DNA from 2 places in the Corynebacterium sp. NPDC104732 genome. Region 2 is predicted to be linked to the other one. Evidence: riboswitches for the same ligand, from Rfam matches in the RefSeq annotation. Region 2 holds a riboswitch; the other holds the start of a gene.

Region 1 (15,935 bases), on a different contig from region 2:
GGGGGACGCGGTCAGCAAGGCCAGTGATTTCGCAGGTGGCCAGCGCCTCACGCACGCGCTTATCGACGTCCGACTCCTCCAATCCCATGTTCACGGGGCCGAAAGACACGTCCTCCGCAACCGTGGTGGCGAAGATTTGTTCATCGGGTTCCTGCAGCACAAGCTGCACATTGCGGCGCACATGGTCCCGGCCGCGCCTGGTGTACTCCATCGGCGTGTCATCGAGCAAAACCGTGCCAGATTGAGGCTGCCACGCCCCCGCTAACAGCTTGAGCAGCGTGGACTTCCCGGAGCCATTCGCACCGAGGATCGCGAGGCGTTCCCCCGCTACCACGGCTAGGTCGACCCCGTTCAGCACAGGCTGATCGTGGGAAAAAGTCAGGTCACGGGTCTCTAGAACAGACATAATAAACTCATCACAATCACGGCGCCGCAGGCACGGAGCCAGTTCACGGGGCGCGCCACAGTACGCACTTTCATCGCGGTGGGATCCGCCCGCAGTTCCAATCCTTCTTGCAGCGCCCGAGCCCTGGCAAAGGACAGCACAAATAGCGACGCTGCTTGGCCCGCAACCGAACCCACCCACCGGCGGGTACTGCTATGCCCGAGCCGGGCGGCCTGGGCCTCCCACATCGTCTTCGCCGTCACCACCAGGGCACCCACCAGGCGGTATATCAGGCCCGTGACGTGCACGAGCGACTCCGGAAGGTGCCGACGACGCGCGAACATGAGGATCTCGGACATCGGGGTGGTCAGCGCAAACAACACGGTGATAGCCATGCCCACCACGGACCTAGCCAACACCTCACCGGCGTGCGCCACCCCTCCTGGGACCATGATCAACCCGCCGGAGGTAATGGAGAAAATGAGCGGGCCGAGGCCCAGCGCGATGAACGTCGCCGGGGCCCCGACCAGACCCAGGTACAGTTTCCAGTTGATCCCAGCAGCGACCGCCATCACCAAGGTGATAGCGGCGATCACTGCGAGTTTGATACCGGAAACCGAGATCGCAATAAACAGCAGTACGATGAGCAGGCTTTTTTCGCCCACATTCACGTGCGCCCAGCGGCTCCTAGCAGCGGCTAGTTCCAGGGCATTCATTTAGACAGCAGCAGATTCCTCAGCACGCTGGGTACGGCCACGGAACACACCGAGGACATAACCGAGCAGGCCAGCACCAAGACCAGCTTGCAGCGCGAACCGGCCGGACTCCACTTCTCCTGGCAGTTCACCAGCAACAGATTCGAACCATGGTTCATAATCAGGGTTAGCCTCTTCCACCAAGGTTTCCGCACCCGCGTCGGTGCCCACGAATTGTTCTTCAGCGTCCGGGTCACCGAAATTGAAGAACATCGGGAACATGATCAGAACGCCGGCCACGATGACCAAAACTAGGTTCTTCATTTTAGGCTGCCACCATCTCTCGCTTCGGGGCAGCAACTGGGATGCCCAAAACCGTCAGTTCCTTCTTCGCGATCTGTCGCAGGCTGCGGAAGATCAACACGGATACGATGCCTTCCACGATGGACAGTGGCACCTGAGTTGGTGCGTAGAGCGCCAGGAAGGTCCCGGCAGCGTTTGCGAAACCAGCAGCGTGGTGGGCTGCCGCCAGCTGCAGCGCAGTAACGCAGTACGTGGCAAAGTTGCCGAGGAATGCAGCGAAGAACATGGCCAGCTCAGGGGATTTGGATCCCAGGAGCTTCCACACCGCGTACGCCACCCACGGGCCAACGATGGCCATGGAAAAGACGTTCGCCCCCAGGGTCGTGAGGCCGCCGTGCGCCAGCAATATAGCTTGGAACAGCAGGACGATGGTGCCGATGAAGGCCATCACCGGCGGTTTGAAGAGCACCGCCCCCAGGCCAGTGCCCGTGGGGTGAGAGGAGGAACCGGTCACTGATGGGATTTTCAGCGCACTCAGCACGAAAGTGAAAGCGCCAGCAGCACCCAACAGCATGCCGGTTTCTGGTCGTTCCTTGATCTGCTTGTTGACTGCGTAAGCACCGTAAACAACAAATGGGGTAGCAGCAGCTCCCCAGGCTACGCAATGCTCGACGGGGAGAAAGCCCTCGGCAATATGCATGACAATCTTCTTTCCAACTTTAGGTCCGTCCATCTCGCGAACCTATACGAGTAAGCAGCTGCAATCGGTCTCCTGGCTTAGCTCCAACGCTCTTGCCTCGCGCCCGTCCTTCCCACCCGTTCTGTCAACAGACAGTGAACGCGCGCAGCGCCGACAGGCATGAAGTTACCTGCCTCAAGAAGCAACACAGTGACGAGGACCGCTGCCGGATTCTCACCGGCATTCCCGTACATTGCAGCGGTTTCAGATTATCAGATGGCCATTCCCGCTTCTCGGGCTTGGCGGACCACTCCCCCCAAGTGGGCGAGCAAAAACTCAACCTCCTCCGGCGTGGTTGTCCGTCCAAGGGTCAGCCGCAGCGCGCCGCGTGCTACATCCTCCGGCACCCCCATGGCAAGCAGCACATGGCTCGCCCGGTTCACACCGCTCGCGCAGGCCGATCCGGTAGACGCCGCCACGCCGAGCATGTCCAGCAGCATGATGAGGCTATCGCCCTCGGCTCCGGGGAAAGAGACAAGCAGGTGCCCGGGCAGGAGATCGCCCGTGGAATGGATCACCGCGCCGTCGATAAGCTCGATGCCGGCGCGGAGTCGATCGCGCAGCTCCGACAGCCGCGCCCGTTCCGTTTCGATCTCTGCAACAGCCTCACGCAGGGCCGCCGCGGTCGCTACCGCACCCGCCACGTCGACGGTGCCAGGGCGAATGCCGCGCTGCTGCCCACCACCGAACAGGGTGGGCGCCACCCCGGAGCGGCGCGCCAACAAAATGCCGACGCCCCTCGGTCCGCCGAACTTGTGCGCGGAGGCAGCCAGCGTTGTAGCGCCAAGCGAAGCAAAGGACACCGGAATGTGTCCCACCGCTTGCACCGCGTCCACGTGCACGGGAGTCTGGCCTGCTGCCTGGACTAACTCGTGGACCGGCTGGATGATGCCGGTTTCGTTGTTCGCCCACATGCAGGTCGCCAGTGCGGCGGGTTCGGACAGCGGCTCGAAGGAGGAGACCCGCCCGTCGGCAAGTGGCAGCATCTGAACGTCCGCGCCGAGGGCCGCCACGGTTTCTAGCACCGCCGGGTGTTCGATCTCGGTGGAGACCACGCGGCTAAGCTCCGACTGCCGAAACAGGCCCTGAATGGCCAGGTTGTCGGCCTCAGTACCGGAACCAGTGAAAATGACTTCGATCGGCTCGCAGTCCAGCAGGGAGGCCACCGCTTCCCGGGCCTCGGATAACGCCCGGTTCGCCGCCCTCCCCGCCGCGTACTGGCCGGCGGGGTTGAGAAACTCGGAGGCCGCTAGCCAGGCATCTCGCGCTACCTGGCGGATCGGCGTGGTGGCCGCGTGGTCGAAATACACTAGAACTTCTTCAGCAGCTCAGGGATGATGTCTTCCACGTCGCCGACGACACCGAGGTCGGCGATCTTAAAGATCGGGGCGTCTTCGTCGTTGTTCACAGCGATGATCTTCTTCGAGGTCTGCATACCCGAGGTGTGCTGGATGGCTCCCGAGATACCGAGCGCGATGTACAGATCTGGCGACACCGTCACACCGGTTTGTCCCACCTGGTACTGAGCTGGGTACTGGCCGTCGTCGACCGCGTCGCGGGTGGCACCCACGGCGCCGCCCAGGGCGTCGGCAAGCGGCTCAACGTACTCTGCGAAGCCACTCTCGCCGACGCCGCGCCCACCAGACACCACGACCTTAGCGGTCGCCAGTTCAGGGCGCTCCCCCTCAACAGCCGGGGTGAAGCCAGTTACTTGAGCATCCATAACGCCAGCTGCTGGGAGTTCCATGGTGGTCACCGCACCGGAACCGGGGTGTACCGGGGTGACAGAGCCGGGGCGGATGGTGTAGATCGGGCTGGTGCCACCCACCGCTGCGGTGCCGGAGATGGTGTCGCCGAAGATGGACAGTTGCGCGGTACGGTCCGCGTTGATGCCCACCACGTTGGTGAGCACGCCGGAGGCGAGACGGGCAGCGAGACGACCGGCGATCTCGTTGCCCACGGAGTCCGCGAGCAGCACGATCGGCTGCGGGTTCTGGGCCGCGAGCATGGACAGCGCATCCACCGCCGGCATCACTACGCGCCCCTCGGCGGAGCAGCGGACAATGTTGGCGGGGTACTGTTCCTCGTCAAAGGACACGACGGTGACATCGCCCAGCACCTGGGCAGCCGCGATCAGTTCCAGGGTGTGGGACCCTGCTGCGAGTACGTACGTCACTTGATGGCCTCCTGAATGAACTGGTAGATGCGCTCTGCACCGTCGGTGTACACCATTTCCCCACCGTCGCGCTCCGGGCGTGGCTCAGCTGCGGTGACAGCCGTTGCGGCGTTGGCCAGTCCCACTTGCGAAGGGTCGACCCCCACTTCCGCCAGGGTGAGCACGGCAATGTCGGCTTTCTTTGCAGCCATGATGCCCTTGAAATTAGGGAACCGCGGCTTGTCCGTCTTTTCTGTCACAGAGATCAGCGCCGGCAACGACGCCTGCAGCTGGTAGGAGCCTTCTGGGGCTTCCTTGACTCCCGAGACCATGCCGTCGGCTACGGCAACGGAGGACAGGTTCGTGAGCGATGGAATCTGACGGTACTCCGCGAGGATCCCCGGCAGCGCCCCCATCGCGCCGTCGGACGAGGCGTTCCCGGCGACGATCAGCTGGACATCACCCAGAGTATTGATCGCGCTGGTCAGGGCCCACGCCGTGCCGAGCACGTCGGATCCGGCAAGGGCGGCGTCGGAAAGCAGCACGGCCTTGTCCGCCCCCATCGCGAGCGCCTTCCGCAGCGCCTCCTGCGCCCGGAATGGGCCAGCGGATAGTGCGATTACCTCGTATCCGGGGTTCGCTTCGCGGATGCGTAGTGCCTGCTCCACGGCGTATTCGTTGATTTCGTCGATAACCTCATCGACGCCCTCGCGGTGGAGGGTGAAGTCCTCATTCAGTGTCTTTGTTGACCAGGTGTCCGGCACATTCTTTACCAGGACCACAATAGCGGGCATCGTTCCTCCGTTTCGTTTTTTACGATCCTACCCCGCGCGCCCCACAGATGAACGCCACCCCCTGGGACCCGATCCGCGTCACCACGACGGCCATCGGACGCTCCCCACGCGGCCGCAATTTCTTGCGCAGCGCATCCGGATCAATGTCCACCCCACGCACCAAAATCTCCAGCGAGCCCGGCTGATACGACGCGAGAGCACTCTTCAATTTCTTCAGCGGCACCTGTTCCAGGATCGGGAACCCGGTGTAGCCTTCCGGAATCCGGTCGCCGGTGAGGTACGCAATGCGCTCGTCCAGCATCCACAGCCCCTCCCGCACCGCGAACTGGCGCACGAGCCCGGCGCGCACGATCGCGCCGTCGGGGTCAATAAGGTAGGTGCCGTGCGGCGCGGCGAGTTCGTCAGCGGCCGGGAGGGCATCGCTGAGCTTATCGACGCCACTGCCCCGAATCACCACGGCCTCCCGGGTGATCCCGCCAGCCAGCCCCGGAGTGTAAAGGCACGCTTCCTTGACCCCGCCGTCGACGCTGACCACGGAGACCAGCCCCTCCCAGGCGGTGTAATCGATCCCGGGGGCGCACTTGATGGCTGCCTCCCCGGAAATGGCCGCCAGCAGGTCAGGCAGGGGCGGGATCAGGTCCTTCGGCGCGGTGATGCGTCGGCCGCCAGCCCGCCGGGCGGGATCGGCGATGACCACATCGGCGGTCATGGGCGGGCGCAGGGCGTCGGCCTGGAAAAAGTGGCCGGTTACGTTGGCTCTAGCCATGGTCAGGCGTGGCAGCGACAGGTCTGAACCGAAGTACTCAAGTCCGGCCGCCGCGGATCCTTCGGTGCCGATGGAGCAGGTGACGTCGTGGACGCGGGGGCTGCCGAGAATCTCACGGATTCGGTCGAATCTCACCTGGGCCACGGGAAGCGGGGTGGCTTGCTGGGCGCTGTCGCTGTCGGCGTACCAGTGGGTCGGAAGTTTCCCGCCTGCGCGGGCATCAAGGAGCTCAGCGACGGCGCGGGAGAACTCGCCGTGTTCTTTCTTAAGCAGCGTGGCCCGCTTGAATGGGTCGGTTTCCGGGCAGGGGTCGATGGTGCGTGAGGTGAGGTAGCGGGCTTCGTCGAGGTTGATCAAAATCGCTCCGGCAGGTCTCCGTAGAGAAAAAATTCATCGAAGAACGGGTCGTCGGGGTCTCCGATGATCGGCGTCATATCCACGTTGATGAGGGAGGCTTCCAAATCCGCCACGGTGTGGAACTCGGTGAGGGCGGTCAGCTGCGCCCAGGTTGGAATAACCAGGCGCAGCAGCCCAGTTTTCCAACCACCCAAGATCACGGAGGGCAGGAACCATCCGGTGGAGGCTGCTTCCCGGGTGGCGCCGTCTGGCATTTGCCCGAGCGGTGCTTGGGCCACGAAAGAGAAGGCATCAAACTTCGGTGCCACTGGCCCCGGCCCCACCCAACGAGCGAAGGGGTAAAGCAGGTCTGTGGCCACAGTCAGTTCGTTGTCGTGGAGGAAATCGGTGAAGGCCAGTTCGTGGTTTTCCAGTAGTGGACGGGCGTAGTGGTACTGCACGGCGTCAGAGACCAGCTCGCCGGTGCGGTGCCGGGCTAGGAGGATTCCGGTTTCCTCGAATACTTCCCGGACGGCAGCCATCACCAGGCCGTGCGCGATGGCTGGCTCGATCTGCAGCAGTGTGCTCCACCGCTGCGCCTCCACCCCATCGCCGTCACCGAGGTCTCGTTCATCGAGCACACCACCGGGGAAAACGGTGGTGTTGGGGAACGTGGGCATCTCAGCGACGCGCTCCTGCACGTACACTTCCATGCCGAGTGCGCTGTCGCGGACGAGGAGCACTGTTGCTGCGAGCTTGGCGCCACGGATTCCTTCCATAGCTAGCGATTCTAGCCCGCCCGGTGGCGACCCCGCCCACGGATTCGGCGGGCAAAGTATCGGCCGTCGATGCGATCCACCTGAATCTGCTGGTGGAAAGTCGTGGTCAGGTTTTCGCTCGTCAACACATCATCAATGAGTCCTTGAGCGACGATCTTCCCCTCGTCCAGCAGCATCGCGTGCGTGAATCCGAATGGGATTTCTTCCACGTGGTGGGTGATCATGACAATGGCGGGCGCATCCGCGTCCAGGGCAAGTTCCCCGAGATACCCCACCAGGTCTTCCCTACCGCCCAAGTCGAGTCCGGCACCCGGTTCGTCGAGAAGCAGCAGCTCCGGGTTGGTCATGAGCGCGCGGGCGATCAGCACGCGTTTGCGTTCGCCTTCCGAAAGCGTGCCCCAGGTTCGTTTGGTTAGGTGCATCGCACCGACGCGCTCCAGGATGTCCATGGCTTGATCGAAGTCCATCTGGTCGTATTCTTCGCGCCAGCGCCCCAGGATGGCGTAGGCGGCGGACACCACCAAGTCCTCTACCGTCTCGTCCTTGGGGATGCGGCTGCCGAGCGCAGCGGAGGAGACACCGATCATGGTGCGCAGGTCGCGCATGTCGGTCTTGCCGACGCGCTCCCCCATGATGTGGGCGCTACCCCCGGACGGGTATTCTTCGGCGCCCGCTAAGCGCATGAGGGTGGTCTTGCCCGCACCGTTTGGACCAATGATCACCCACCGCTCGTCAAGCTCAACCTGCCAGGACAGTGGCCCCAGCAACGTGCGGTTATTCCGCACAAAGGTGACGTCGGCAAAGTCAATGATCAAATCTGGGTTGTATTCGCTCACCCCACCATCATGGATCACAACTGGGTTGCCGTGTGCGATCGACACTGCTCACCTACTCTGGACTGAGTACTGTACAAGCGCGAAAGGATTTGTGATGACCGGACGACTCGGCATCGACGACGTACGCCCTAACGTGGCCGGCGGGGCCCCTTCCAAAGCGGTAGTTGGCGAAGTGATCCCAGTGTTCGCACTGGCGTGGCGCGAGGGTCACGACGTGATCTCCGCAACTCTCAACGTCAAGGGGCCAGAGAATTCCGCTGTTGCTGCAAAGACGATGCGTACCATCATGTCCCGTGGCGAGGACCCCGACCAGGTGCATGGGATTTTCGTTCCCGATGTTCCGGGCGATTGGACCATCCGCGTCGATGTGTGGAGCGATCCGATCGCCACATGGAAGCACAATGTCACGGCGAAAATCGAGGCTGGACAGAGCGAAGCCGAGTTGGCTAATGATATCGAGATCGGCGCCCAGCTTTTCGAGCGGGTGGCTGCCGGTGCACCACAGCAGCACCGGGAGACCCTGCAGGACGTCGCTGATTCCTTGCGCTCCACCGGTGATCTGCGGGCCCGCGTAGCACCGGCCTTTAGCAAAGAGGTCTCCAGCATCCTGAGCATGCATCCGCTGCGGGATCTGCTGACCCGTGGCCAGACGAGCACTGTGCGGGTGGAGCGTCGCAAGGCGCTCGTGAGCTCGTGGTATGAGTTCTTCCCGCGTTCCACTGGTGGCTGGGATGCGGATGGCAAGCCCGTGCACGGCACTTTCGCCACCGCTGCTGCCGAGCTGGACCGCGTGAAGCGAATGGGCTTTGACACCGTCTACTTCCCACCTATCCACCCGATCGGCGAGATCAACCGCAAGGGCCGCAACAACACCCTGACCCCATCGGCCACGGACGTCGGATCCCCGTGGGCCATTGGCTCCAAGGATGGCGGCCATGACGCCGTCCACCCGAAGCTCGGCACCCTCGAGGACTTTGACGCGCTGATCGCTCGCGCCCGCGAGCTGGACATCGAAATCGCGCTGGACCTGGCGTTGCAGTGCGCGCCCGACCACCCGTGGGCGGCGGAGCACCCAGAGTGGTTCACGGTGCTTCCCGACGGCACCATCGCCTACGCCGAGAACCCACCAAAAAAGTACCAGGACATTTACCCGCTGAACTTCGACAATGACCAAAAGGGCATTTATGAGGAAATTCTGCGGGTGGTGCTGTTCTGGGTCAACCGGGGCGTGACCACGTTCCGAGTGGACAACCCGCACACCAAGCCAGCGAACTTCTGGGAGTGGCTGATCGATACCGTTCACGTCGATCACCCAGAGGTGATTTTCTTGGCAGAGGCCTTCACCCGACGGCCACGACTGTACGGCCTGGCCAAGGCTGGTTTCTCCCAGTCTTACACTTACTTCACCTGGCAGACCTCCAAGAGGGAGCTGACGGAGTTCGCCACTGAGATCGCGAACATGGCGGACATCTCCCGCCCGAACCTGTTCGTAAACACCCCGGACATTCTGCATGAATCCCTGCAGAAGGGTGGTCCAGGTATGTTCGCGATCCGCGCCGTGCTGGCAGCCACCATGTCCCCGCTGTGGGGCGTGTACTCCGGCTACGAGCTGTTCGAGAGTGTCCCGGTGAAGGAAGGATCCGAGGAGTACCTCGATTCGGAAAAATACGAGCTGCGCCCCCGCGTGTACGGCGAGAACTCCCTGGAGAGCTTCATTACGCTGCTGAACCGGATCCGCCGGGAGCAGCCTGCGCTGCAGCAGTTGCGTAACATTCACTTCCACGACACTGACAACGATCAGATCCTTGCCTACTCCAAGGTGGACGCCTTGACGGGCAACTGCATCCTCGTGGTTGTGAACCTTGATTCTTTCAATGCTCAAGGGGCCACGGTGCGTCTTGATCTGACTAAACTCGGTGTCACCGGCACCTTCCCGGTGCATGATCTGGTGACCGGCGCCAGCTACACGTGGGGTTCCGACAATTATGTGGAACTGCGCCCGTGGGACGACGTCGCGCACATTTTTGTGCTGCCTGAGGTCCCGGAAGAGCGGCGCGAGGCCCTCGCCTGGCGCGAAGTAACTGAGTACAGGAGCTGATATGACTGACCTAGACCGCCTGCTGCATTGCCGGCATCACGACCCGCACTCCCAGTACGGGCGTCACGACGGCGTAGTTCGGACCCGTCAGATCGGCGCCACCAAGGTCGCCGCGCTTATCGACGGCGTGTCCCACGAACTCGCCCCCGTCGGAAATGACATTTTCGAAGGCGCCGTGCCGGAGGGCACTTACGAGCTCGAGATCACCTGGCCAGAGGCAACCGTGGTGACCCGCGACCCGTATTCCTTCCTGCCGACTCTGGGGGAAATCGATATTTACCTCATTTCTGAGGGCCGCCATGAGCGGCTCTGGGAGGCCCTCGGCTCGCACGTCCGCGAGATCGATGGGGTCCGAGGCACGTCATTCGCGGTGTGGGCTCCGAATGCTATTGGTGTGGCGGTAGTCGGCGATTTCAATGGTTGGAATGCCTCCCAGCACCCGATGCGGTCCCTGGGTTCCTCCGGTGTGTGGGAGCTGTTCATCCCTGGCCTTGATGAAGGCACAGTGTACAAGTACGCGATCCAGACGCCAGAGGGCCATCGCCGCGATAAGGCCGACCCGCTGGCGCGCCGCACGGAGATTCCTCCGCACACCGGGTCCATCGTCACGTCCTCGTCCTACGAGTGGCAGGATTCCGACTGGCTGGCCGCCCGCGCTGATATCTCAGACAAGCCGATGAGCGTCTACGAGGTGCACCTCGGTTCCTGGAAGCAAGGTCTTTCCTACGAGGACATGGCTACCGAGCTTGTCGACTACGTGGCCGAGCAAGGCTTCACCCACGTCGAGTTCATGCCCGTTTCCGAGCACCCCTTCGGCGGTTCTTGGGGCTACCAGGTGTCCGGCTACTATGCCCCCACCGCGCGCTGGGGCACCCCGGACCAGCTGAAGGCGCTTATCGACGCCTTCCACGCTCGCGGCATCGGTGTCATCGTCGACTGGGTCCCTGCCCACTTCCCTAAGGACGACTGGGCACTGGCCCGCTTTGACGGGCGCGCGCTCTACGAGCACCCCGACTGGCGCCGCGGCGAACAAAAGGATTGGGGCACCTTCGTCTTCGATTTCGGCCGCGCTGAGGTCCGCAACTTCCTGGTTGCCAACGCACTGTACTGGCTGGAAGAGTTCCACTTCGACGGTCTACGCGTGGATGCCGTGGCATCCATGCTGTACCTCGACTACTCCCGTAACGAGGGCGAGTGGGCACCAAACCAGTATGGTGGCCGAGAGAACCTAGAGGCTGTCCAGTTACTGCAGGAAATGAACGCCACGGTGCACAAGCTTCACCCAGGGGTGTTGACCATCGCCGAGGAATCCACGTCTTGGCCAGGAGTGACCGCCCCGACATCGACCGGCGGGCTGGGATTCTCCCTGAAGTGGAACATGGGGTGGATGAACGACACTCTGGAGTACTTCTCTAAGGATCCGATCCACCGCAGCTACCACCACGGTGAGATCACCTTCTCCATGGTGTACCAGTTCAGCGAAAACTTCTGTTTGCCGATCTCCCACGATGAGGTGGTCCACGGTAAGGGCTCGCTCTGGACCCGTATGCCGGGAGATGCGTGGAACAAGGCTGCCGGCGTGCGCACCCTCTTTGCTTACATGTGGTCTCACCCCGGCAAGAAGCTGCTCTTCCAGGGACAAGAGTTTGCCCAGGCTGCGGAGTGGACGGAGGCTCACTCGCTCGACTGGCACAACTTGGAGGGCTGGGAGTCCGAATACCACCGCGGTATCCACCGCCTGGTGCGCGACCTCAACCTGGTCTACCAGGATTCCCCGGCTCTGTTCTCGCAGGACACCACGCCGGAGGGCTTTTCCTGGATCAAGGGCGATGACGCAGCGAACAACATCCTCGCTTTCGCGCGCTACGGCAGCGACGGACAAACCTACCTGTGTGTATTCAACCTCGGTGGCACCTCCCAACCGAATTACACCCTCGGTGTGCCACATGGCGGCACCTGGACGCGCGTGGTCAACACCGACGATTCCGTCTATGAAGGCGCCGGAAATGAGCTGCCGTTCTCGGTGTGGGCAGATAACGGCCACTGGGACGGGTACCCGCACTGCGTCACACTGCATATTCCGGCGATGTCCGCACAGTGGTACCGCTGGGACGGGTAGGTAGCTGGTTTAGTGCTTGGCTTTAGCCGTTTTCGTCGGTTACATGTCCGGCAGTATAATTTTGGGAAAATAAGCAACGAAAACCCTTAGTTAGGAGACCAAAATAAAACGGCTGGCTTTTATAAGCATTAACCAAAACCGGGGGCGGCTCGATCACCTGAGATGGTGGGATATCGCAGCCGTCACCGCTATCATGTGGGGCACGTCCATTTATGCCGCAGCTGCTAGTTTTGTGCAGCGTTCCGCGGAACCCATGAACGCTGCCACAGACGCAGTTCCGGAGTTTTCCTCCAACGACAATCTCGTCGCCCTAGCGACCCAGGTCCCGCTGCTGTTGATTGCCCTCGGCTACCTATATCTGAGGGGATTTAATTTCCGGCAGTGGATCCTACGCCCCTCGGTGCGGGGCACCTTCATCGCTCTCCTAGCGTTCGCCCTGATTGGGCTCTGCATGGACCTTGCCCTTTCCGGCCAGTACTACCTGGCGCCGACGGGCGGCGAAGTAACTACTGATGTGGCCGCGGCCGAGAACTCCTGGGGCCCATGGGCCAACCTCACAGACCCCACCCTGGTCGTGTACTCCCTTTTCAACGGCCTCTATGAAGAGCTTTTCTTCCTCGGCGTATGCCTTTCGGTTGCCCCCAAATACCAGCGCGTTGCTTTTATTTACTCCCTTATTGTCCGGTTTTCTTTCCACATCTATATGGGCGCTTTCATTGCGCTTTGCATTGGCGTTATTGTGGGGCCAATTTTCTACCTCGTGTGGAAGAAAATGACAAATAAGAACATATACCCGCTGGTAATCGCCCATATGCTTGGTGACATTTTTGGCGTCAGCCTGCTACAGTTCCTGCCTCGCTAAAACACTTTGTTTTTAGATATGCCTGGAAATTTTGGCGCTTTTTGCTAGCGACAATGTCACGATTGCCCCCGCAGCAACCATAACCTCGATCCCCCAGAAATTTCTCACACCACTTACGAGCGCCACAATGATTGCCAGTGACACTAATACAGCAATGCTGGACGTCACTGGTGCGAAATCTTGTGCCGTAAGTTGATTAAGTGAAAGCCACAGGCCAGAAACAACACACAGCGCAATGGGGATCGGCATCATCTCCGGCAGTTCATGGAAGTGACGCTCAAAGAACCACACCCAGGCCAAAGTAAAATTGGCTGCTGTTGAAGCAAGCAAATCCAAACCAAGCGGCGGAGATTCCTGTTAAAGCTAGCGCTGCAGCTATCTTTTGGCGATATTTCCAGTTTTGCTTCGCGACAAGCAAAGTGGCATGGCTCCCAAGTGGAATACCTACGCAGCCAATCACAATGTCAGCAAGCTGAGTATATATGCGCTGGGAATCAGAACCGTTACGAAATACCCAACCCGCATTGAGGACGCAACCAATAATCGCGGTTGGTCCCGGCAAGGGAATCCCATATGACTGCGGGGCCGTGCTGTCGGAAGCAATTCGCTCGATCTCTTCTGGTGTCATCCCCTCGAGCGCTTGAAGCTCGGCTTCGATTAGTGCCAGAGCTTCTTTTCCCTGCGGAGTGAGATCGAATGTTGAAGCGGTCTGCATAACCCCTGGGTCTATTTCATTAGCCACGGAAACTGACGGTGTCGCCGCTAATGCTAGCACCAGCAACGATGCGAGAACTTTTTCTCATAAGTACCCCTTTTGGGCTATTTGGTATACATCACTACTCAGACCATAACTGACATTATAATTGACATCACCATATACCAGCTTTTCAGTTATTAATGACCCCTAGACCAGTTATGGAAGAATTCCGCACCGACCAAACCGACCGTTGACATCTACAGGCAGCCTATCAACGGCGCTAAGCACCTACTAAAACAGCTTCATCGCCATCTTGGTCCGCGCGGCCTTCACGCGCTGATCGCCAGGCTCGAATACGGAGTACAGCTCTAATAGGCGCTTTTTGACCGTCTCATCTGGCAACAGCTCGATGAGACGGTCAAATGCTTCTTCCACTTTCCCCACCGCGATTTCCCGATCAGCCGCGCCCAGCTGCTTGTCCACGTTGGTAGGGTCGGCTGCAGCTTCTGCGACGGGGTCACCTTCAGCGGTGGCGAGTCGGGATACGAGTTTCGCGTTGTCGAGGGCAGCTTTTGCTTCCTTGTTGGCGGGTTCCTTGGCCAGGATCGCTTCGTAGGCCTTGATAGCCGCCTCGAACTCGCCCGAGTCCAGCAACGCGGCAGCCTCTACCAGGCGGGGATCTTCTTCCTGCTCCCCAAGGCCGGGTAGTTTCGCGGCCCCGACCACGGCCGCTGTCCACTGTTGCAGCGCTTCCAGGGGTTGACCACCCTGGAAATTCGCTAGGGGACGGCCGTCGGCAAGTGCAATGACGGTCGGCAGCCCCTGAATACCGAACGCTTGCGCGATCTGGGGTGTGGTGTCGGCGTCGACGTAAGCGAAGAGCCACTTGCGGCCTGCCTGCGCGGCGAGCGTCGATAGGTTGTGCCGCAGCTCTTCTGAGTCCTGGCTGCGCGCGGTACCCACCAGCACCACCACCGGCACTTTCATGGACAGGCCGATGGTCGCCTCAAAATTCTCCTGCGTGAGCGTGGTCGCGGTCGCGACGTCCCCACCTGTGGCGGCCTGCTTGGCCTCCGCGCGGGCCTTTACCTCTGCCAGATCAACGAAATTAGCCACGGAGACGCTCTTCTACTGCCGCCACCTTCCGCATCAGCTGCCCCTCATAACCAGGCCGAATGTCCGCCTTAAGCACGAGGGAGGCGCGCGGGCTCACCGCGAGCACAGCGTCAGTAGCACGCTTCACGACGCCCATCACCTCATCCCACTCCCCCTCAATAAGCGTGAACATGGCATTCGTCTCATTCGGAAGGCCAGACTCGCGGACCACCCGCACAGCCTCAGCGACAGCATCAGCCATGTCAGCAGACTCATTAGTCACCGCGGGGGCAACAGAAAACGCAATAATCATGTTTTCCAGCATAGCGATCTGCCCGGGACTAAACTTGATGTCATGTCTGATATTGCAGCAATCGAAATCCCACACGAGTACGTCACCTGCCTCGACCACGTCGGCATCGCTGTCCCAGACTTCGATGCAGCCGTCGAGTTCTACCGCACCGCATTCGGCTGGGTCAACCACCACGAAGAAGTCAACGAAGAACAAGGCGTCCGCGAAGCCATGATCGGCCCTAAGGACAAGACCGAGCGCGACGGCATGATCCAGCTCCTCGCCCCACTGAACGAAGAGTCCACCATCGCCAAGTTCATCGACAAGAAAGGCCCAGGCCTGCAGCAGATGTGCCTGCGCACCAACAACATGGACGCACTCTCCGAGCACCTGCGCGCCCAAGGCGTCCGCCTGCTCTACCCAGAGCCAAAGATCGGCACCGGCGGCGCACGCATCAACTTCGTGCACCCGAAGGATGCTGGCGGCGTTCTGCTGGAGATTACGGAACCAGTTAAGTAGCCGAATTTCTGGTTCTGATTGGCCGAAAGAATACTCTCATGAAATCCTGGCCCGACATGCTGAGTAGATTCACGCTCATCTCGTCTTTCCTCGTCGCTGCGCTCGTTTCCTCCGAACCGTTTCAGGGTAATGACGGGTTTCGAGCGATTTCCGCCGTGATTCTCGGGTGCATGGCCGTAGTCGTGGCCGTCAAAAAGCGCCAGTTTACGATCGCAGCCCTAGCACTCGTCGCGCCGTGGATCGACATCCTGTTAATGTTTCTGGTGTTCGGAATATTCGGCATCAGGGTGAACTTAGGGATTTAGTTTTCCTACGCGCATTCCCGGTGCCAGCACGGCTTGTGCCAGTGTCGACGATCATGTTCCCGCCCGGGTTCCCACGCCACGATGTGGGCCACCCCGGGCGGGATATTTTGATTGCAGCCTGGACAGATGTAGAACTTCCGCGCAGCGCTGGACCCGATCT
Region 2 (15,935 bases):
CTGGCTGCAACAACTCCACCAAGCCACGGCGGGACTCCAAGTCCGGGCAGGAACCATAACCGAAGGAGTACCGCGCGCCGGAGTAATCCAGATCGAAGAAGCGACGGGGATCCTCGGCATCCTGCTGGCCGACATTCGTACCGTCGGAGAGTGTGAGCTCGGCGCGGATCCGGCTGTGTAGCCACTCCGCCATGGCTTCGGTGAGCTGCACGCCCAGGCCGTGGACCTCTAGGTAGTCGCGGTATTCGTTGGCGGCAAACAGCTCGTTGGCAAAGTCTGCGATGGGCTGGCCCATGGTGACCAGCTGGAATGGCAGCACGTCGATCCGATCCGGGGCGATAAAGTCTGGAATGGACAGGAAGCGACCCCGCTGCTGGCGCGGGAAATCAAACCGGGTGAGTTCCGGAGCGTCGAGCGAAGGTTCAATGTGCACGATGATGGATTCGCCCTCCGCGTGCGCCGGGAAATACCCGTACACCGCTGCGGCGTGGTCCAAAATTCCCTCGGACTTGAGGCGGTCGAGCCACATGCGCAGCCGTGGGCGGCCTTCGCGTTCCACCAGGTCTTCGAAGGTGTCGTCGGAACCCTTGGCGGGTTTAAGTCCCCACTGCCCCATGAACAAGGCGCGCTCATCGAGCATCGGCAGGAAGTCTGCCAAGGTGATGCCCTTAAGGATGCGGGTACCCCAGAACGGCGGCGTGGCGCGTGGCACATCGACGGCAACGTCAGAGCGTTCCGGCAGCACCACCGGTTCGGCGGTCGCTTTGCGCTCCTCGGCGATGCGCAGTGAACGCTCGCGACGGGCTTTGCGCTCGGCCTTCTTCTTTTCGGCCGCCTCGGCAGCGGCGATCTGCTCCGGGGATTGCGACCCATTCTTCAGCGCCATCACGTTGTCCATGAGGGTCAAACCCTCGAAGGCGTCTTTGGCGTAGTAGACGCTGCCCTCGTAGATCTCATCCAGGTCGTTTTCCACATAGGTGCGGGTCAGGGCCGCGCCGCCGAGGAGAACCGGATACTTGGACAGTCCAGCGGCATTAAGCTCTTGCAGGTTTTCCTTCATCACCACGGTGGATTTCACCAGCAGACCGGACATGCCGATGACATCGGCGCCGTGTTTTTCGGCGGCCTCAGCGATGTCGCGGATGGGCTGCTTAATCCCGAGATTGACCACTTCGTAGCCGTTGTTGGACAAGATAATGTCCACCAAGTTTTTGCCGATATCGTGGACGTCGCCTTTGACGGTGGCGATGACGAGTTTGCCCTTGGATCCGGTGGAGTCGGTGGCCTCCATGAATCCCTCCAGGTAGGCCACTGCCGTTTTCATGGTTTCGGCGGACTGGAGCACGAACGGCAGCTGCATTTGGCCGGAGCCGAAGAGATCACCCACCGTCTTCATGCCTGAGAGGAGGTCTTGGTTGATGATCTCGATGGGGCCCTTCTCAGCCATCGCGAGGTCGAGGTCGGCTTCGATTCCCTGCTTCTCGCCGTCGATAATGCGCTGCGCAAGGCGCTCAAAGAGCGGCATAGCGGCGAGCGCTTCGGCCCGGGCGTCCTTGGCGCTGGAGGCGTCGACGCCTTCGAAGAGCTCCATGAACACCTGCAGTGGGTCGTAGGTGTCGGTGCGGCGGTCGTACACCATGTCTAGCGCTACTTCGCGCTGGCGCTCGTCGATGCGGTTCATCGGGATGATCTTGGAGCTGTGCGCGATCGCAGTATCCAGGCCGGCTTCGATGCATTCGTTGAGGAACACGGAGTTGAGCACCTGGCGGGCGGCTGGGTTTAGCCCGAAGGAAATGTTGGACAGGCCGAGGGTGGTGTGTACCTTCGGATGCGCTGCTTTGAGGCGCTTGATGGCCTCGATGGTTTCGATGCCGTCGCGTCGGGTCTCTTCCTGGCCGGTGGAGATTGGGAAGGTGAGGCAGTCGACGATGATGTCCTGCTCCTGGAAGCCCCAGTTTTGCGTGATGTCGGCGATGAGGCGCTCAGCCACGGCCACCTTGTGGTCGGCGGTGCGGGCCTGTCCGGATTCATCGATGGTCAGCGCCACCACTGCGGCCCCGTGCTGTTTGGCTAGGCGCATGATCCGTTGGTAGCGGGAGTCCGGGCCGTCGCCATCTTCGAAGTTCACGGAGTTCAGCGCGCAGCGACCACCGAGTACCTTCAGGCCGGCTTCCAGCACAGCAGGTTCAGTCGAGTCGAGCATGATGGGCAACGTGGTGGCTGTAGCGAGGCGGGAGGCCAGCTGGTGCATGTCGTCGCGGCCGTCGCGTCCCACGTAGTCGACGCACACGTCGAGCATATGCGCGCCGTCGCGGGTCTGCCCTTTGGCAATGTCGATGCACTTTTCCCAGTCCCCGGCGAGCATCGCTTCACGGAACGCCTTGGAGCCGTTGGCGTTGGTGCGCTCGCCGATCATGGTGATGCCGGTGTCTTGTTTAAGTGGAATGGCCTGGTAGAGGGAGGAAACGTAGTCTTCCGGCTCGCGGTCTGGCAGTGGGGCTTCCAGCTTTTCGACGGCGTTAGCCAGGAGCCTAATGTGCTCCGGAGTCGTGCCACAGCAGCCGCCGACCATCCGCAGGCCGTATTCCCGGATAAAGCTCACGAGAGCCTCTTCAAGTTCGGGGGCAGTCAGCGGGTAGACCGCACCGTCTTTACCGAGTACGGGTAGGCCGGCGTTCGGCATAACGGTGACCGGAACGGAGGCGTGTTGGGAGAGGTAACGCAGGTGTTCGCTCATTTCGGCGGGGCCGGTGGCGCAGTTCAGGCCGATGGAGGAAATTCCGAGGCGTTCCAGAGCAGTGAGGGCGGCCCCGATTTCGGAGCCGAGCAGCATTGTGCCGGTGGTTTCCACGGTGACGTGCACCATGATGGGAAGGGTGACCTCAAGTTCTTCGAAGGCGCGCTGGCACGCGAGGACAGTCGACTTGACCTGCAGCAGGTCCTGGGCGGTTTCGATGAGGATCGCGTCGGAGCCGCCGCGGATGAGGCCCTTGGCGGCCAGGTAGTAGTGTTCGCTGAGGGCATCGAATAGCGCGTGCCCGAGGGATGGCAGCTTCGTGCCCGGGCCGAGCGCACCGACGACGAACTTGCCCTCAAAGGTGTCGGCTACCTCGCGGGCGATGCGGGCACCAGCGTAGGCGAGTTCCTCGCAGCGGTCGGCGATGTCATAGTCGGCGAGGTTGGGGAGGTTACACCCGAAGGTATTGGTTTCGACGAAGTCGGCGCCGGCTTCATAGTACGACCGGTGGATGCTGGCGACGATGTCGGGCCGGGTGACATTGAGGATCTCGTTGCAGCCTTCCAGTCCGAGGAAATCGCTGTCCACGGACATATCGAAGCCCTGGAGCTGGGTGCCCATGGCACCGTCGCCCACCAGAATTCGGGTGGACAAGGCATCGAGGAAAGCTGTACTAGTCTTCATAAACTAGACAGCTTAGACTATTCCAGTTCTGGAAGTGAAGACAGGGCCTCATTAGATGCAGCGGAAGCAGCAACGGCCTTCTTAAACAGCGCATTGAGCTCCTCGCGCTCCTCCGGCTCCACCACCGCATCCGCGTGTCGAGCATTGAACTCGTCGATTGCGGTAATCGTGGTTCCCACCAGCTGATTCACCGCGTCAACCTCTGCACCTTCCGGAAGCGCATCGAGGCCATCCAAGAACGCTTCCAGGATCTCTCGCAGCTGTGGCAGCACAGCAGGATCAAACGGCTGATCCCAGAACTCGCGTTCTTCTTCTCTCAGGTAGGAGCCGGAAGCGAACTCCTGCAAATCGGAAATAAACTCATCAACATCGGACTGAAACTGCGTACGAATAGTCATGGTCCTCATTCTCTCCTAAAAACCGTGTGCGCGCTTGTGCTACAGGCGTACCCCGAGCAGGGCATGGACAGCGGTACGCACAATCTGGCCAGCTTCTGACTCTGCAACGTCCTCGTCGGCCACGCTCAACGCCCACGCATCAACGGCAGACAATGCGCGTGGGGTGTCCAGGTCGTCGGCAAGCGCGCTGCGTAGTTCGGCAACCAATGCCCGGGCCGTGGTCAGGTCGGTAGCACGCTGCACGGCGCTGCGCCACCGCTCAAGACGCAGGGTGGCAGTGGTGAGCCCTGCATCGGACCAATCGCGGTCGCTGCGATAGTGGTGCGCGAAGACACCCAGGCGGATCGCGCTCGGATCGTGGCCAGCGGCCGTGAGCTTCGATACGAACACCAGGTTGCCCAGGGACTTCGACATCTTCACGCCGTTGAGAGACATCATGCCTGTGTGCACATAGGTCTCCGCCATCCGGTGCACGCCGTGCAGTGCCTCCGCGTGGGCCGCGGAAAACTCGTGATGCGGGAAGATCAAGTCACTGCCGCCACCCTGGATGGCAAAGGTAGGGCCCAGTCGGTTCGTGGCGATCGCCGAACACTCGATGTGCCAGCCGGGTCGGCCAGCGCCAAACGGCGCATCCCACGACGGCTCCCCCGGCCGGGCCGCCCGCCAAATTAGCGCATCCAGCGGATCCCGCTTGCCGGGCCGTTCCGGATCTCCGCCACGTTCTGCAAAGAACTTTTCCATCGTGGCGCGGTCATAGTTCGATTCGTAACCGAACTGCTCCGTGGCATGAATCGACGCGTACACGTCTGGGTACTCGTCGCCTTCGATCTGGTAAGCAGAACCGTTGTCCAGTAGTCCCTGCACCATCGCGATCACTTCATCTACCGCGTCCATGACGCCTACGTAATGCTGCGGGGGCAGCACCTCCAGTTGCTCCATATCGGAACGGAACAGATCGATTTGGCTGGTACCCAGCTCCTGCCAGTCCACCCCGTCGCGCTCGGCGCGTTCAAACAACGGATCGTCCACATCGGTGATGTTCTGGACGTAGGTCACCTCTACCCCGTTGTCCAGCAGCTGCCGGTACGCCAAATCGAAGGCGAGGTAGGTGGCCGCATGGCCGAGGTGCGTGGCGTCATAAGGAGTGATGCCACACACGTACATGCCGGCGCGACCGTCGGGGGTAGACACGACGTTGTAGTCCTGGCTGGAGGTATCGAACAACACCAGCGGAACCGGGGCGCCGAGCGCAGGATCAAGACGGGGAACTTCAGGACGTGGCCACGAATGCATACCTAGAACTTTAGCGAGGCCCCAGTTTGCGCGCTTCAGCTAGGGCTGCAATACCCCTGCAGCCAGCAGACCCATCACCAACAGACCCGCAGGGATGCGGTACGCGGCGAACCACGAGAACGAGTGATGCGAGACGAACTTCAGCAGCCACGCAATGGATGCATAACCCAGCACAAAGGCGATACCGGTTCCCACCAGCAGCTGCGCCCCACTGGCAGCCTGACCAGCCTGCGGAGCAAACGCGTCAGGGAGCGAGAACAACCCAGAGGCCAGCACTGCCGGGATAGCGAGGAGGAAGGAAAACCGCGTCGCTACCTCACGATTCAGGCCGGTAAACAGACCCGCTGACACCGTGCCACCCGAGCGCGACACGCCCGGAATCAGCGCCAAGCACTGCGCGCAGCCCATGATCAGGGCGTCCTTCATCGTGAGCTCATCAAAGGAGCGTGTCTTCTTACCGAACTTCTCCGCCGCGATGAACACGAACGAAAACAGCACCAGCACCGTGGCGGTGATCCACAAATTGCGCAGGTTATCGCGGATTAGGTCCTTGCCCAGGTAGCCGAGGATCGCGACCGGCAACGTACCGACGATCACCATCCACCCCATCCGGTAATCAAAATCCCGCTTGTTCTTATTGAACAGGCCCGTGAGCCACCCCTTCGCGATCGTGAAAATATCGCGCGCAAAGTACACCAGCACAGCAGCCTCAGTCCCCAGCTGCACCACAGCGGTGAAGGAAGCGCCAGCGTCCACACCCCAGAACAACGAGGAGATGATGCGCAGGTGGCCGGAGGAACTGACCGGCAAAAACTCGGTCAAGCCTTGGACGGCGGACAACACAATGGTCTGGGACCATGACATAGCTTCGGTATTCACGCCAGTAACCCTACGGTATCGTTGAGGGCTGTGAAACAACGGCAACTTGGGACAAGCGGTCTGCGGATCTCGTCCATCGGCTTGGGCACGCGGACGTGGGACGCGGGGATGGACGTCGATAAGGCGCGCGATGTGCTCCGCGGTTTTGTGTCCGCAGGGGGCACGCTTGTCGACGCTGCCTCCCTCCCGTTACTCGCCGCGGCGCTGCCGGCAGTCCCACGAGAAGAGCTCGTGTTGTCGCTTGCTGCCGGCGTGGACCCCACTGCTCCGGTAGGGATGCGAGTGGACTGTTCCCGCAGGTCATTGCTGGCTTCGTTGGATCGATCCCTCGCCGTGCTTGGGGTGGATCACGTCGATATTTTCAGCGTGGAGTACTGGGATGGCCTGACTCCCCCGGCTGAGATAGTGGACACTTTGGAGTCCGTGGTGCGCTCCGGACGGGCCCGCTACGCCGGGGTCCGCGGCTATTCGGGGTGGCAGGCGGCCGTCACCACGTCCCCACAGATCGTGGTCGCTCAGGCCGAATATAACCTCTTGGACCGCTCGGCGGAACAGGAATTGCTGCCCGCCGCGGAGTTTTTGGGGCTCGGCTTCATAGCAAGTTCCTCCCTCGCGCACGGGATCCTGACAGGCAAATACCGCGACGGCGCCCAGCCGACGGACGCCGCGGTGTTTGGTCGGCTCGATCCGCACAGCAGTCGCGTGGTGGAAGCGTTGGGTACCGCCGCGACGGGGCTCGGCATCTCTCCGGTCACCGCGGCACTGGCCTGGTCGCAGGGGCGACCGGGGGTATCGTCCACCCTGGTAGGTGTGAGCGACGCTGCGCAGTTGCCAGATGTCCTGCGTGCAGCCTCGGTGGTCCTGCCGACGGCGATCGTCGAGGCGCTAGATGAGGTTTCGGCTCGGTAACCCTCTGGTAACCTTGTTAGGCGTGAAGAAATCCCAGCGTAGCTCCCTCATCGCCGCCGTCGCGGTGGTTTCCACCTTGTTGACCTCGTGCACCCCACCAGGCGTGGAAGATCCACAGAAACAAGCCCAGGAGCAAGCCGCCAATAATCAAACGGTGTCCGGCGCCCTGGGAGGTGCTACCCCGGCGCAGTCGCCCGCATCGGAGCACCCCGCAGGTGAAGTGCTGCGTCTGGAGGCCCCCTTTGATAAAGCCACCGACATCGAACTATCCGGTGACATCTTCCTCGTGCGTGCCGCGGAGAAAATCGCTATCGGCACGATCGACCAGCTGCGGACCAACTCTTACAAGGAGATGGACATCATCAAGGCCTGCGGCGACGTTTCCGTTACCGGGGATACCTTCGTGCTGCCGTGCCCGAAGCCCGTGGACGGCGCGGGCGGTGGAACCATCTACCTCATCGATGCGAAGAACCCATCTTTTAAAGACACCCGCCGGGCGGACATGGAGTTCACCTCCGCAGCGCTGACCACCACCGGTGAGGTGATCGGCGGTAGTTCGAACCAACCGGATGTTGTGGTGTTTAGTGGATCGGGCTCCAAGAAAATCTCGACCTCCCGCAAGGCGGACGAGATGGTCTCCAGCGCAGTGTCTGGCACCCGTGACGGTGTGGTGTTCATCGAACGGGAAAAGACCGTTATCCAGGGCGTGGACTTTAGCAATAATCGTCCGGGTGGTGCGCTGCGCATGGGAGTGGGCGTCGGCTCCATCGCCGCAGGCGAAGAAGGCCTGTTCCTAGCCTCGGATACCTTGGGCCACCAATTGGGCGTCTACACCGACGACGACATCTTGATGCTGCACCAGACCGTCAGCACCGACCCCTCGCCGTGGGCCGTGGCGTGGGACGCCAAGCGCAAGCTCGCCTGGGTATCTTCGAATGCGACCAACAAGATTCAAGCCTTTAAGATCTCCTCTGGCGTCCCTGAACTCCAGGGCGCTGTGGACTCCGTGGCCAATGTTCGTAGCATGACCATTGACACGGACGGCAACATCTACGCACTTTCCGATTCCGGCGCTGGGCTGCAGTACATCCCGGCCACCGACGTGGACAAGCAACTCTAAGGACTGTTTTCGATGACCGCTCACCCGCTGCGTACCGCCGGCTACAACTTCGCACTGAAACAGATGTTCCGCCTGCGCCCCGAACGCATTCACATCCTCATGGCGCAGGCACTCGGGCTGTTGCACAAAGCCACCCCGGTTAATCGCGCGCTGAACAAAGTGCTGCCAGTCCATGACCCGATCCTGGCGCAGACCGTGTTCGGGGTGGAGTTTCCTCGTCCACTGGGGTTGGCAGCTGGATTCGATAAGAATGCCACCTGCGCCGACGCCTGGGCGCCCCTGGGGTTCGGTTACGCCGAACTCGGGACCGTGACGGCACAGGCCCAGCCGGGCAACCCGACTCCTCGCCTGTTCCGCTTGCCTGCGGACAAGGCGATTTTGAACCGGATGGGTTTTAACAACCGTGGCGCCGCTTTTGCTGCAGAGCAGCTGCGGCAGCGGTCGTCGAAGGACGTCATCGGTATCAATATCGGCAAGACTAAGGTTGTGCCCGCTGAGGAAGCGGTGGCGGACTATTGCGCTTCCGCGTCCCTGCTGGGTGACCTTGCGGATTTCTTGGTGGTCAACGTCTCCTCCCCAAACACCCCGGGGCTAAGGGACCTGCAAGCGGTGGAATCTTTGCGACCGATCTTGACCGCGGTGCTGGAATCCACCACGTCTCCTGTGCTGGTGAAGATCGCGCCGGACCTGTCCGACGAGGACGTGGACGCCGTCGCTGACCTCGCGGTGGAGTTGGGGCTTGCTGGCATCGTGGCCACTAACACCACTATTTCCCGGGACGGATTAACGACGCCAGCTGCTGAGGTAACGGCAATGGGCGCCGGCGGTATCTCCGGAGCCCCAGTCGCAGCACGATCCCTGGAGGTGCTGCAACGGTTGTACGCGCGGGTGGGATCTCAGCTGGTGCTGATCTCGGTTGGTGGCATCACCACCCCGGAGGAGGCTTGGAAACGCATCGCCTCCGGTGCAACGCTGCTGCAGGGCTACACCCCGTTCATCTACGGTGGTCCGGATTGGATCCGCGACATCCACCTGGGAATCGCAGCGAGGCTGCGGGAACACGGGTTCAGTAATATCTCCGAGGCCGTGGGCTGTCAGAAGTTCTAGCTACGTGGGATAGCTGCTCGGCGTAGGACCAGGCTACACAGCAGGGCTGCGATGGCGTAGGCAGGCAACCACCACTGCTCCATCACATATAGCGGCTCATTTGGAATGAACCGGCCACCCACGACGAGCAATAGCGCCACAGCAAGCGCGAACACGCTCCATACGGAGCGTGGCTGTCCGGGAGCCGCCATGCCAAAGCCTCCGACGAGTGCCCCGGCCACCACGATGAGAAGAAAACGCGGTGTGACCTGGAATGGCACCAGGAAACCCTCCGTGACCACAGCCACGAAGGTGAAGATCGCTAAGACGATGGCGATGGCGACGAAAGCTCCGCCGAAGCGGATGGCGACGGGAAGATCACTCATAGCGGGTGATCTTAGTGGTTTTCGTGCCAGCCCCACGTAATAGCGCGCCCGAGGGTGTGGAAGTACAGATTGAAGCCCAGCACCGTGGGGGTAGCATCCTCAGGGATGTCGAGCTTCTCCACATCCAGGGCGTGGACAGCAAACAGGTAGCGGTGCGGCGCGTGGCCTGCTGGTGGCTGGGGACCGTAGTAGCCGCGCTTACCGGAATCACCCTTGAGGGTGACGACGCCTTCGATTCCACCCAGGGTTTCATCGCCAGCACCCGAGGGAACCTCGGTGACGGTGGCGGGGATGTTGAATACTGCCCAGTGCCAGAAACCAGAAGCAGTCGGCGCGTCTGGGTCGAAGCAGGTGATGGCGAGAGATTTGGTGCCTTCAGGCAGATCAGACCACTGCAGCTGAGGCGAGACATCGTTGCCGCCGAGCTGCTCAGGTTTGAAGGTGCCACCGTCAACGAAGTCGGAGGAGCTCAAGGGGAAGCTGGGTTTATCCCCTAGAGGTGCGTAAGGATCAGGGCCGGGAAAACGAGAATCAATGTAGGAAGTCATACTTCCCTTATACCTAAGATTCCCACTTCTCATACAGCTGTGCGTATTTTCCACCCAGCGCGAGCAAGCTGTCGTGGGTGCCGTCCTCGATGATCCGGCCCTGCTCCATCACAATGATCCGATCCGCAACTCGGGCTTGATCCAGCCGGTGCGCCACCACGAGTGAGGTGCGACCGCGCGCCACCTTCGTGGCTGCCTGTTCCAAAGCTCGGGCGTTGTCACTGCCGGCTTCGGCGGTGGCCTCATCCATAATGAGCACTGGTGGGTCGAGCAAGATCATGCGCGCCAGCGAAATCTGCTGCTGTACCTCGGGAGAGAGTTCTTCAGCTCCGGCACCGACCTTGGTATCGAGCCCTGCCGGGAGCCAGCGGTGCCAATGTGTGGTTCCTGGAATCAGACCCACTTTTTCCAAGGCCTCGAGCAGTTGGGAATCGGAGGCACTTGGGGCGGCGAGGCGGAGGTCGTCGGCAAGCGTGCCGGCGAACAGGTGCACTTCCTGGCTGATGAGGGCCACGTGGCGGGCGGTCCAGTTGTCGGGGACGCTGGCCGTATCGACGCCGCCGACCAGGATCTGGCCGGTTGTTGGCCGTTGCAATCCGGCGATCAGCCCCGCAAGCGTGGATTTCCCGGCACCGGAAGCACCGACGAGTGCGGTGGTGGTGCCGCCGCGGAACGTGATGGTGATGTCGGACAGAACGGGCGCGCCACCGGGATAGCAAAATTCGAGGTCTCGGATCTCGACATCAGGGCAGGCGTCGATCGGTGCGGGGTCACTGGCTTCAGAGGTGGTGCGCAGCTGAGCCAGGGCTACCGCGCGCCCCAGGCAGGTCAAGGCGTTTTGGATCTCGCCGGAGAAATACATCACGTTGAACAGGTGCACTTCCATGCGGGAGATCAACAGCATCGCGGTGGTTGCCTCCCCGATGGTCAAGGCTTCGCGGTGGACCAGGAGCGTGGACAGCAGGAGGCCGCTGAGCACGAGCAGCGCGTAGGCAGCTGTTCCGTGCATCGTCAGCCTATTGAACAGGGGTTCGCGGGCGGCCGTGGTATTCACCGCATTCCACGAGGAACGCTGCAAGCGGTTGTGCGCCCACTCCTCTAGCCCCAGGGCCCGCAGCGTCGGCAGGCCACGGATGGTGTCCAGCAGCTGGTTGTTGCGCGTTGCGTCGGCGTCGGCGACCTTGTTTGAGGCAGCTGGAAGCAGCGCGATGTTACGTACCGCGACGGGATACAGCAGCAGGCCCACACCAACAAACGCGATGCAGTAGCTCCAATGTACGAACGCGAGGGAAACGAAGGTGAAGGGGAACATCAGCGCGGTGATGACCACCCGCGAGCCAATGGCGTTGACCATGCGGATTGCGGTGTCAATGTCCTTGGTCAGCCGTGAAATCACGTTGCCGGTACCCAGCTCCATGATGGTAGGAATGGGTGCCCGCAGCGTCGCTGACATAGCAGAAATGCGCAGGTCAACGCTGAGTCGTCGGGCGCGAGAGAGCATTACCCACTGGGCGAGCGCGCGGCCAGCAGCTTCCAGCGTCAGCCCGAGCGCAATGAGCGCCATGAGCCACACGTATGCGTTCGTCCCGGTCCCGATGAGGGGTAAGGAGCGGCCGGTGATGGCGTCGACAAGCTTGCCGATCGCCACGGAGGTGCCCATCATGGCGGTGAGCGTCACGGCGAACACGACTGTGGCCAGCAGCCACCAGGAGCGCCTCGGGCGGGACGGGAGGCTGCCGAGATAACGGCCGCACTCGTTTAACGACGCCGGATGCTGGAAATCTGCCATCTATCGCTCCCCTTTCTTCACGATCCGATCGGCCACGCTCACCCAACCGCGGGACGTGGTCAAAACAATGGTGAGTTTTCCTTCCCGCAGCTGTTTCGTGGCGCAGGCGACGTTGTCCAACGTGACGGCGTCCAGGCCGGTTGTTGGGTCATCGAGGACGAGCACGTCGGGGTCGAGCGCCAGGACGCGTGCGAGAGCTACTCGTTGGCGCTGGCCGCCAGACAGGTTCAGTCCGGCCTCGCCAATCGCAGCTTCCGGCAGCTCACCATTCGGGCTGAATCCACCGAGGCGTCGGATGATGTCCTCGCAGGCCGCGGCCTCGAGTGCTTCCTTGACCTTGGTGGCAGAGCCGGTCGGATCAATGTTGTCCGCGAGCGTGCCCTCGAAGATGTTTGCGCTGTGTGGCACTTGGATGGCGGCCATGGTGGCGAGCTCGCTCCGTGCCGCGTCGCGGGCCGCTGGAGTGTCCGTTAGCCACACTTCGAGACCGGTGCGTGTCGGAGTGATGAGGTCGCCATGCTGCGCGGTGATGGCAGTGGTCTCGGCCAGCTCCAGCACCCGGCCTGAGCTAGCGACGGCGCGTGCCCAGTAGTCGGTGAGGAACCCCAATGCAAAACCCATTACCGTTAGCGCTGGGGGTGCTACCAGCGTCACCGTGAAGAACTCACCGGGAGTGATGCTTCCTCGCACTGCGAACCAGCCCGCGCATCCCAACACTGCGATGTTCGCTAGCAACGGGATGAGCTGACGGAGGAAGTTGGTGAGCGCGAAGATCCGGGCGTCGTCGAGCATCAGGCTGAGCGCGTCCGTTGCTTTCTGGGTGAATTTTTCCTCGGCTCGTTCCACCGCGCCCAACCCCTTGAGCACCCGGGAGCCCTGGGCGTAATCCGTCGCCAGCGAAATTGACGCAGCCTCGGCGGCGCGACGAGACCGCGAAATCTTCGCGATCGCTTTACCAGTGAAATAGCTTGCAACCGCAGTGCCGACACCGCCGAGGAACATCAGCGATGCGAGCTGCCACGAAAACTGCGCGACGATGATAATGGTCGACGCTAGATAGCCCACCATCACTAGCGGGAAGTTGAGGATCTGCTTAACATCCCCCACCTGTTGGGCATCCTCGTCAACAGTGTTGAGGATCTCGCCCGGGGTTTTAGAACTGTGTCCCCTCACGAGTCGCTGCACCAGCTCCAACCGCATGTCGTGCGCCACCCGGCTGATGGAAAGCGTGGTGAGCGAATCACCTGTTGCGTCGACGAAGAACATGATCGTCATCGTGAGCACGATTGCCGTGACGGAAGAAACTAGCAGCGTGATGTCTGCAAAGGGTACCACCTTGTCCACGGCGAAACCCACGATCCGAGAAATCAGTGCGGACATCATCGATGACGAGAACCACGCGATGGCCAGGGCAATAACGGCCCGGCGGTGGCTCCCGAGAGCCGTTAACGCAACCTGAAAACCACGCTGTTGGCCAGACAGAATGGGAGCAGCTTCCGGTGGGTGCTCCGGAACAAACCACGCCCATGACCGCATACGTGGCGGCACTTTCGACGGATGGGTGAACATGACAGACAAACCTACCACAAAGTGCAATTAACCTGCTGATTTGTTAATTCAAGTCTAGTCGGGCTATTGTTTACGAGTGCCCAGCCGAGAGGCTGACAAACACCCAGCCCGGGTGGCGGAATGGCAGACGCGCTAGCTTGAGGTGCTAGTGTCCTACTAATGGACGTGGGGGTTCAAGTCCCCCCTCGGGCACAGTTTTTAAAACCCCAGTTCTTCGGAACTGGGGTTTTTGCGTTAAGTAGCAAAATGTGTGCCCGGGCGGCGCTTTTGTGTTGTCACTTTACCCGTCATGGCCCCGAAGTTTCTTGCTAAAACCCGGGAAGCATTCCCCGGATCTTGGGCCGAAATCAGTGAAATAGCAGGTGTGAAGCCTGAAAAATCGCCAAAACCCGGGGAACGCTTCCCGGGTTTTGTGGGGGGTGATCGATCTTGCGTTGGAGATGGCATTCCCGGTTTTCCGGCATAACAAGGCGCACTCTGATAGTTGGCTCTGAATGTGGGTCCCGTTGTGTGTAGATCTGCAAACCAAGCACCCCACATTTGACAGACTAAGCTGTCTAGTGTTCTAATTTGCTTCACCAGTGTTTTGCAACACAATGCGCCACATCACCCCTGTTAGGGAACGTGTGGAGATTGTGCGGTAAAAAGCAGGGGAATCCGGTGAGAATCCGGAGCTGTCCCGCAACGGTATGCATCGAAAAACTCTGTGGTTGTCTCCCAGACTCTTCGTGTTAAGTCCGATTACCTGCCGCTGGGTTATTTGTCCGACAAATTCGACTGACGAGGATCAAGAGAATTATGACCTTCCACGCGACCATTGCTGGTGTGCCACGAATTGGCCCTAATCGTGAATTGAAAAAAGCCCTTGAAGGCTACTGGAACAAGAAAATCTCTGGCGATGAACTAGCCGAGGTGGCGACGCAACTCACAGACACCTACACGGCTGACTTGCTTGCTGCGGGAATCGAGGCGGTTCCTTTTGCAGGTAAATCGTTCTATGACGCGATACTTGACACCACGGCGCTACTTGGAGTCCTCCCCCACCGCGTATCCACTATTGCGGATTACGAAGGAGACGCGCTGCCTAGTTTTATCGATCGTTACTTTGCCACAGCACGGGGATCGGTAGATTTTCCGGCGTCGGCATTAACTAAGTGGTTCGATACTAACTACCACTACATTGTGCCCGAGCTGTCTGCTGATACTGTCTTTTCGCTAGACGATGATGCGTTCTTGGCCGATCTCCGGCATCAAATCGACAAGTTCGGCGTTGCAGTCCGACCTGTGATTATCGGTCCTTTAACCTATCTCAATCTTGCCCGTACCACCGATGGATCTGATCCGCTTGATCATCTGGAGGAGCTGTTCGCTATCTACCGTGAGCTCCTCAAGCGTATTGGCGGTAGTGGTGTCGAATGGGTGCAGATTGATGAGCCAGCTTTGGTCACTGATCTTCCGGCAGCGGTGCTTAGCCGGGTGCGAGCAGGCTATGAAACTCTCGGGGGTAGCCTGCCCGCAGTGAAGATCCTGGTTCAAACCTATTTTGAAGACGGTGATCAGGCTGTGGAGACACTCAGCGGAACCGGGGTCACCGCAATCGGTGTTGATCTTGTTGCCGGCTCGGCGGAGCTGCCGCATTGGACTGGTGAGGAACTCCTGGTTGCCGGTGTGGTGGACGGCCGCAATGTGTGGCGTACTAATCTTGATGAGGCACTTGACACTCTGAAACAACTGGCTGCACGAGGCCCAGTCGCGGTGTCCACCAGCGCCTCCCTCCTCCATGTCCCTTATAGCCTTGATAAGGAGGATCTTGGGCAGATCCAAGATTGGCTAGCCTTTGGTAAAGAAAAGGTGGCCGAAGTGGCTGCACTTGCAGCAGCGTTGCAGGGCGAAGATGTCTCGGAGTTTTTTGCAGCGGCGCGAACGGCATTGCAGGATCGCGCGCAGTCGGAGTTGACGCATGATGCTCAGGTTCGGGAACGAATTGCAGCAGTAACGGATGCTGATCGGCAACGAGCATCGCGGGAGGAGCGTCGGCAAACGCAGCTCGCAACTCTCGACTTGCCACCGCTTCCGACGACGACTATCGGCTCTTTCCCACAAACGCAGGAGATTAGGCGTGCCCGGGCGCAGTGGCGTGTCGCAGAACTTACCGACGCCGAGTACCAGCAAGCCATGGTCGACGAAATTTCCACCGTGATTGAGGCTCAGAGCAAACTGGGGCTGGATGTCCTAGTTCATGGCGAGCCAGAGCGAAACGACATGGTGCAGTATTTTAGTGAGCAACTGCAGGGGTATATTGCGACTAGCCACGGCTGGGTGCAAAGCTACGGTTCCCGATGCGTACGTCCTCCGATCATCTACGGCGATGTACGACGCACCGAACCAATGACTGTTCAGTGGTACAATGTGGCCCAAAGCCTCACAGACAAGCCAGTGAAAGGCATGCTCACCGGCCCGGTCACCATGCTGGCGTGGAGCTTTGTGCGGGACGACCAACCGCTTGGTGATACCGCTGATCAGGTAGCGCTTGCCCT

Evidence for each region. Region 2 has a riboswitch for cobalamin ahead of metE (5-methyltetrahydropteroyltriglutamate--homocysteine S-methyltransferase). Riboswitches for the same ligand answer to the same signal wherever they lie in the genome.
Region 1: another riboswitch for cobalamin. It lies ahead of ACZ6ZO_RS07580 (energy-coupling factor ABC transporter permease); the one in region 2 lies ahead of metE (5-methyltetrahydropteroyltriglutamate--homocysteine S-methyltransferase).

Annotation. Positions count from the first base shown of each region.
Region 1 covers NZ_JBVJNS010000008.1:88,497-104,431, forward strand. Annotated here, with positions in the region: gene ACZ6ZO_RS07565 (energy-coupling factor ABC transporter ATP-binding protein) at 1-406, opposite strand, end outside; gene ACZ6ZO_RS07570 (CbiQ family ECF transporter T component) at 394-1,101, opposite strand; gene ACZ6ZO_RS07575 (energy-coupling factor ABC transporter substrate-binding protein) at 1,102-1,404, opposite strand; gene ACZ6ZO_RS07580 (energy-coupling factor ABC transporter permease) at 1,406-2,083, opposite strand; cobalamin riboswitch at 2,129-2,335, opposite strand; gene ACZ6ZO_RS07585 (cysteine desulfurase family protein) at 2,335-3,432, opposite strand; gene ACZ6ZO_RS07590 (electron transfer flavoprotein subunit alpha/FixB family protein) at 3,432-4,298, opposite strand; gene ACZ6ZO_RS07595 (electron transfer flavoprotein subunit beta/FixA family protein) at 4,295-5,071, opposite strand; gene ACZ6ZO_RS07600 (THUMP-like domain-containing protein) at 5,091-6,197, opposite strand; gene ACZ6ZO_RS07605 (NUDIX hydrolase) at 6,191-6,952, opposite strand; gene ACZ6ZO_RS07610 (ABC transporter ATP-binding protein) at 6,964-7,833, opposite strand; gene ACZ6ZO_RS07615 (alpha-1,4-glucan--maltose-1-phosphate maltosyltransferase) at 7,883-9,886, shown strand; gene glgB (1,4-alpha-glucan branching protein GlgB) at 9,888-12,005, shown strand; gene ACZ6ZO_RS07625 (CPBP family intramembrane glutamic endopeptidase) at 12,199-12,867, shown strand; gene ACZ6ZO_RS07630 (hypothetical protein) at 12,880-13,158, opposite strand; gene ACZ6ZO_RS07635 (hypothetical protein) at 13,145-13,609, opposite strand; gene ACZ6ZO_RS07640 (co-chaperone YbbN) at 13,856-14,680, opposite strand; gene ACZ6ZO_RS07645 (thiamine-binding protein) at 14,673-14,972, opposite strand; gene mce (methylmalonyl-CoA epimerase) at 15,015-15,470, shown strand; gene ACZ6ZO_RS07655 (hypothetical protein) at 15,509-15,775, shown strand; gene ACZ6ZO_RS07660 (hypothetical protein) at 15,781-15,935, opposite strand, start outside.
Region 2 covers NZ_JBVJNS010000001.1:78,379-94,313, forward strand. Annotated here, with positions in the region: gene metH (methionine synthase) at 1-3,421, opposite strand, end outside; gene ACZ6ZO_RS00395 (hypothetical protein) at 3,439-3,819, opposite strand; gene mshC (cysteine--1-D-myo-inosityl 2-amino-2-deoxy-alpha-D-glucopyranoside ligase) at 3,859-5,112, opposite strand; gene ACZ6ZO_RS00405 (undecaprenyl-diphosphate phosphatase) at 5,152-5,976, opposite strand; gene ACZ6ZO_RS00410 (aldo/keto reductase) at 6,022-6,900, shown strand; gene ACZ6ZO_RS00415 (NHL repeat-containing protein) at 6,923-8,020, shown strand; gene ACZ6ZO_RS00420 (quinone-dependent dihydroorotate dehydrogenase) at 8,033-9,127, shown strand; gene ACZ6ZO_RS00425 (hypothetical protein) at 9,124-9,492, opposite strand; gene ACZ6ZO_RS00430 (YbhB/YbcL family Raf kinase inhibitor-like protein) at 9,504-10,040, opposite strand; gene ACZ6ZO_RS00435 (ABC transporter ATP-binding protein) at 10,054-11,829, opposite strand; gene ACZ6ZO_RS00440 (ABC transporter transmembrane domain-containing protein) at 11,830-13,398, opposite strand; tRNA gene ACZ6ZO_RS00445 (tRNA-Leu) at 13,505-13,590, shown strand; cobalamin riboswitch at 14,020-14,165, shown strand; gene metE (5-methyltetrahydropteroyltriglutamate--homocysteine S-methyltransferase) at 14,197-15,935, shown strand, end outside.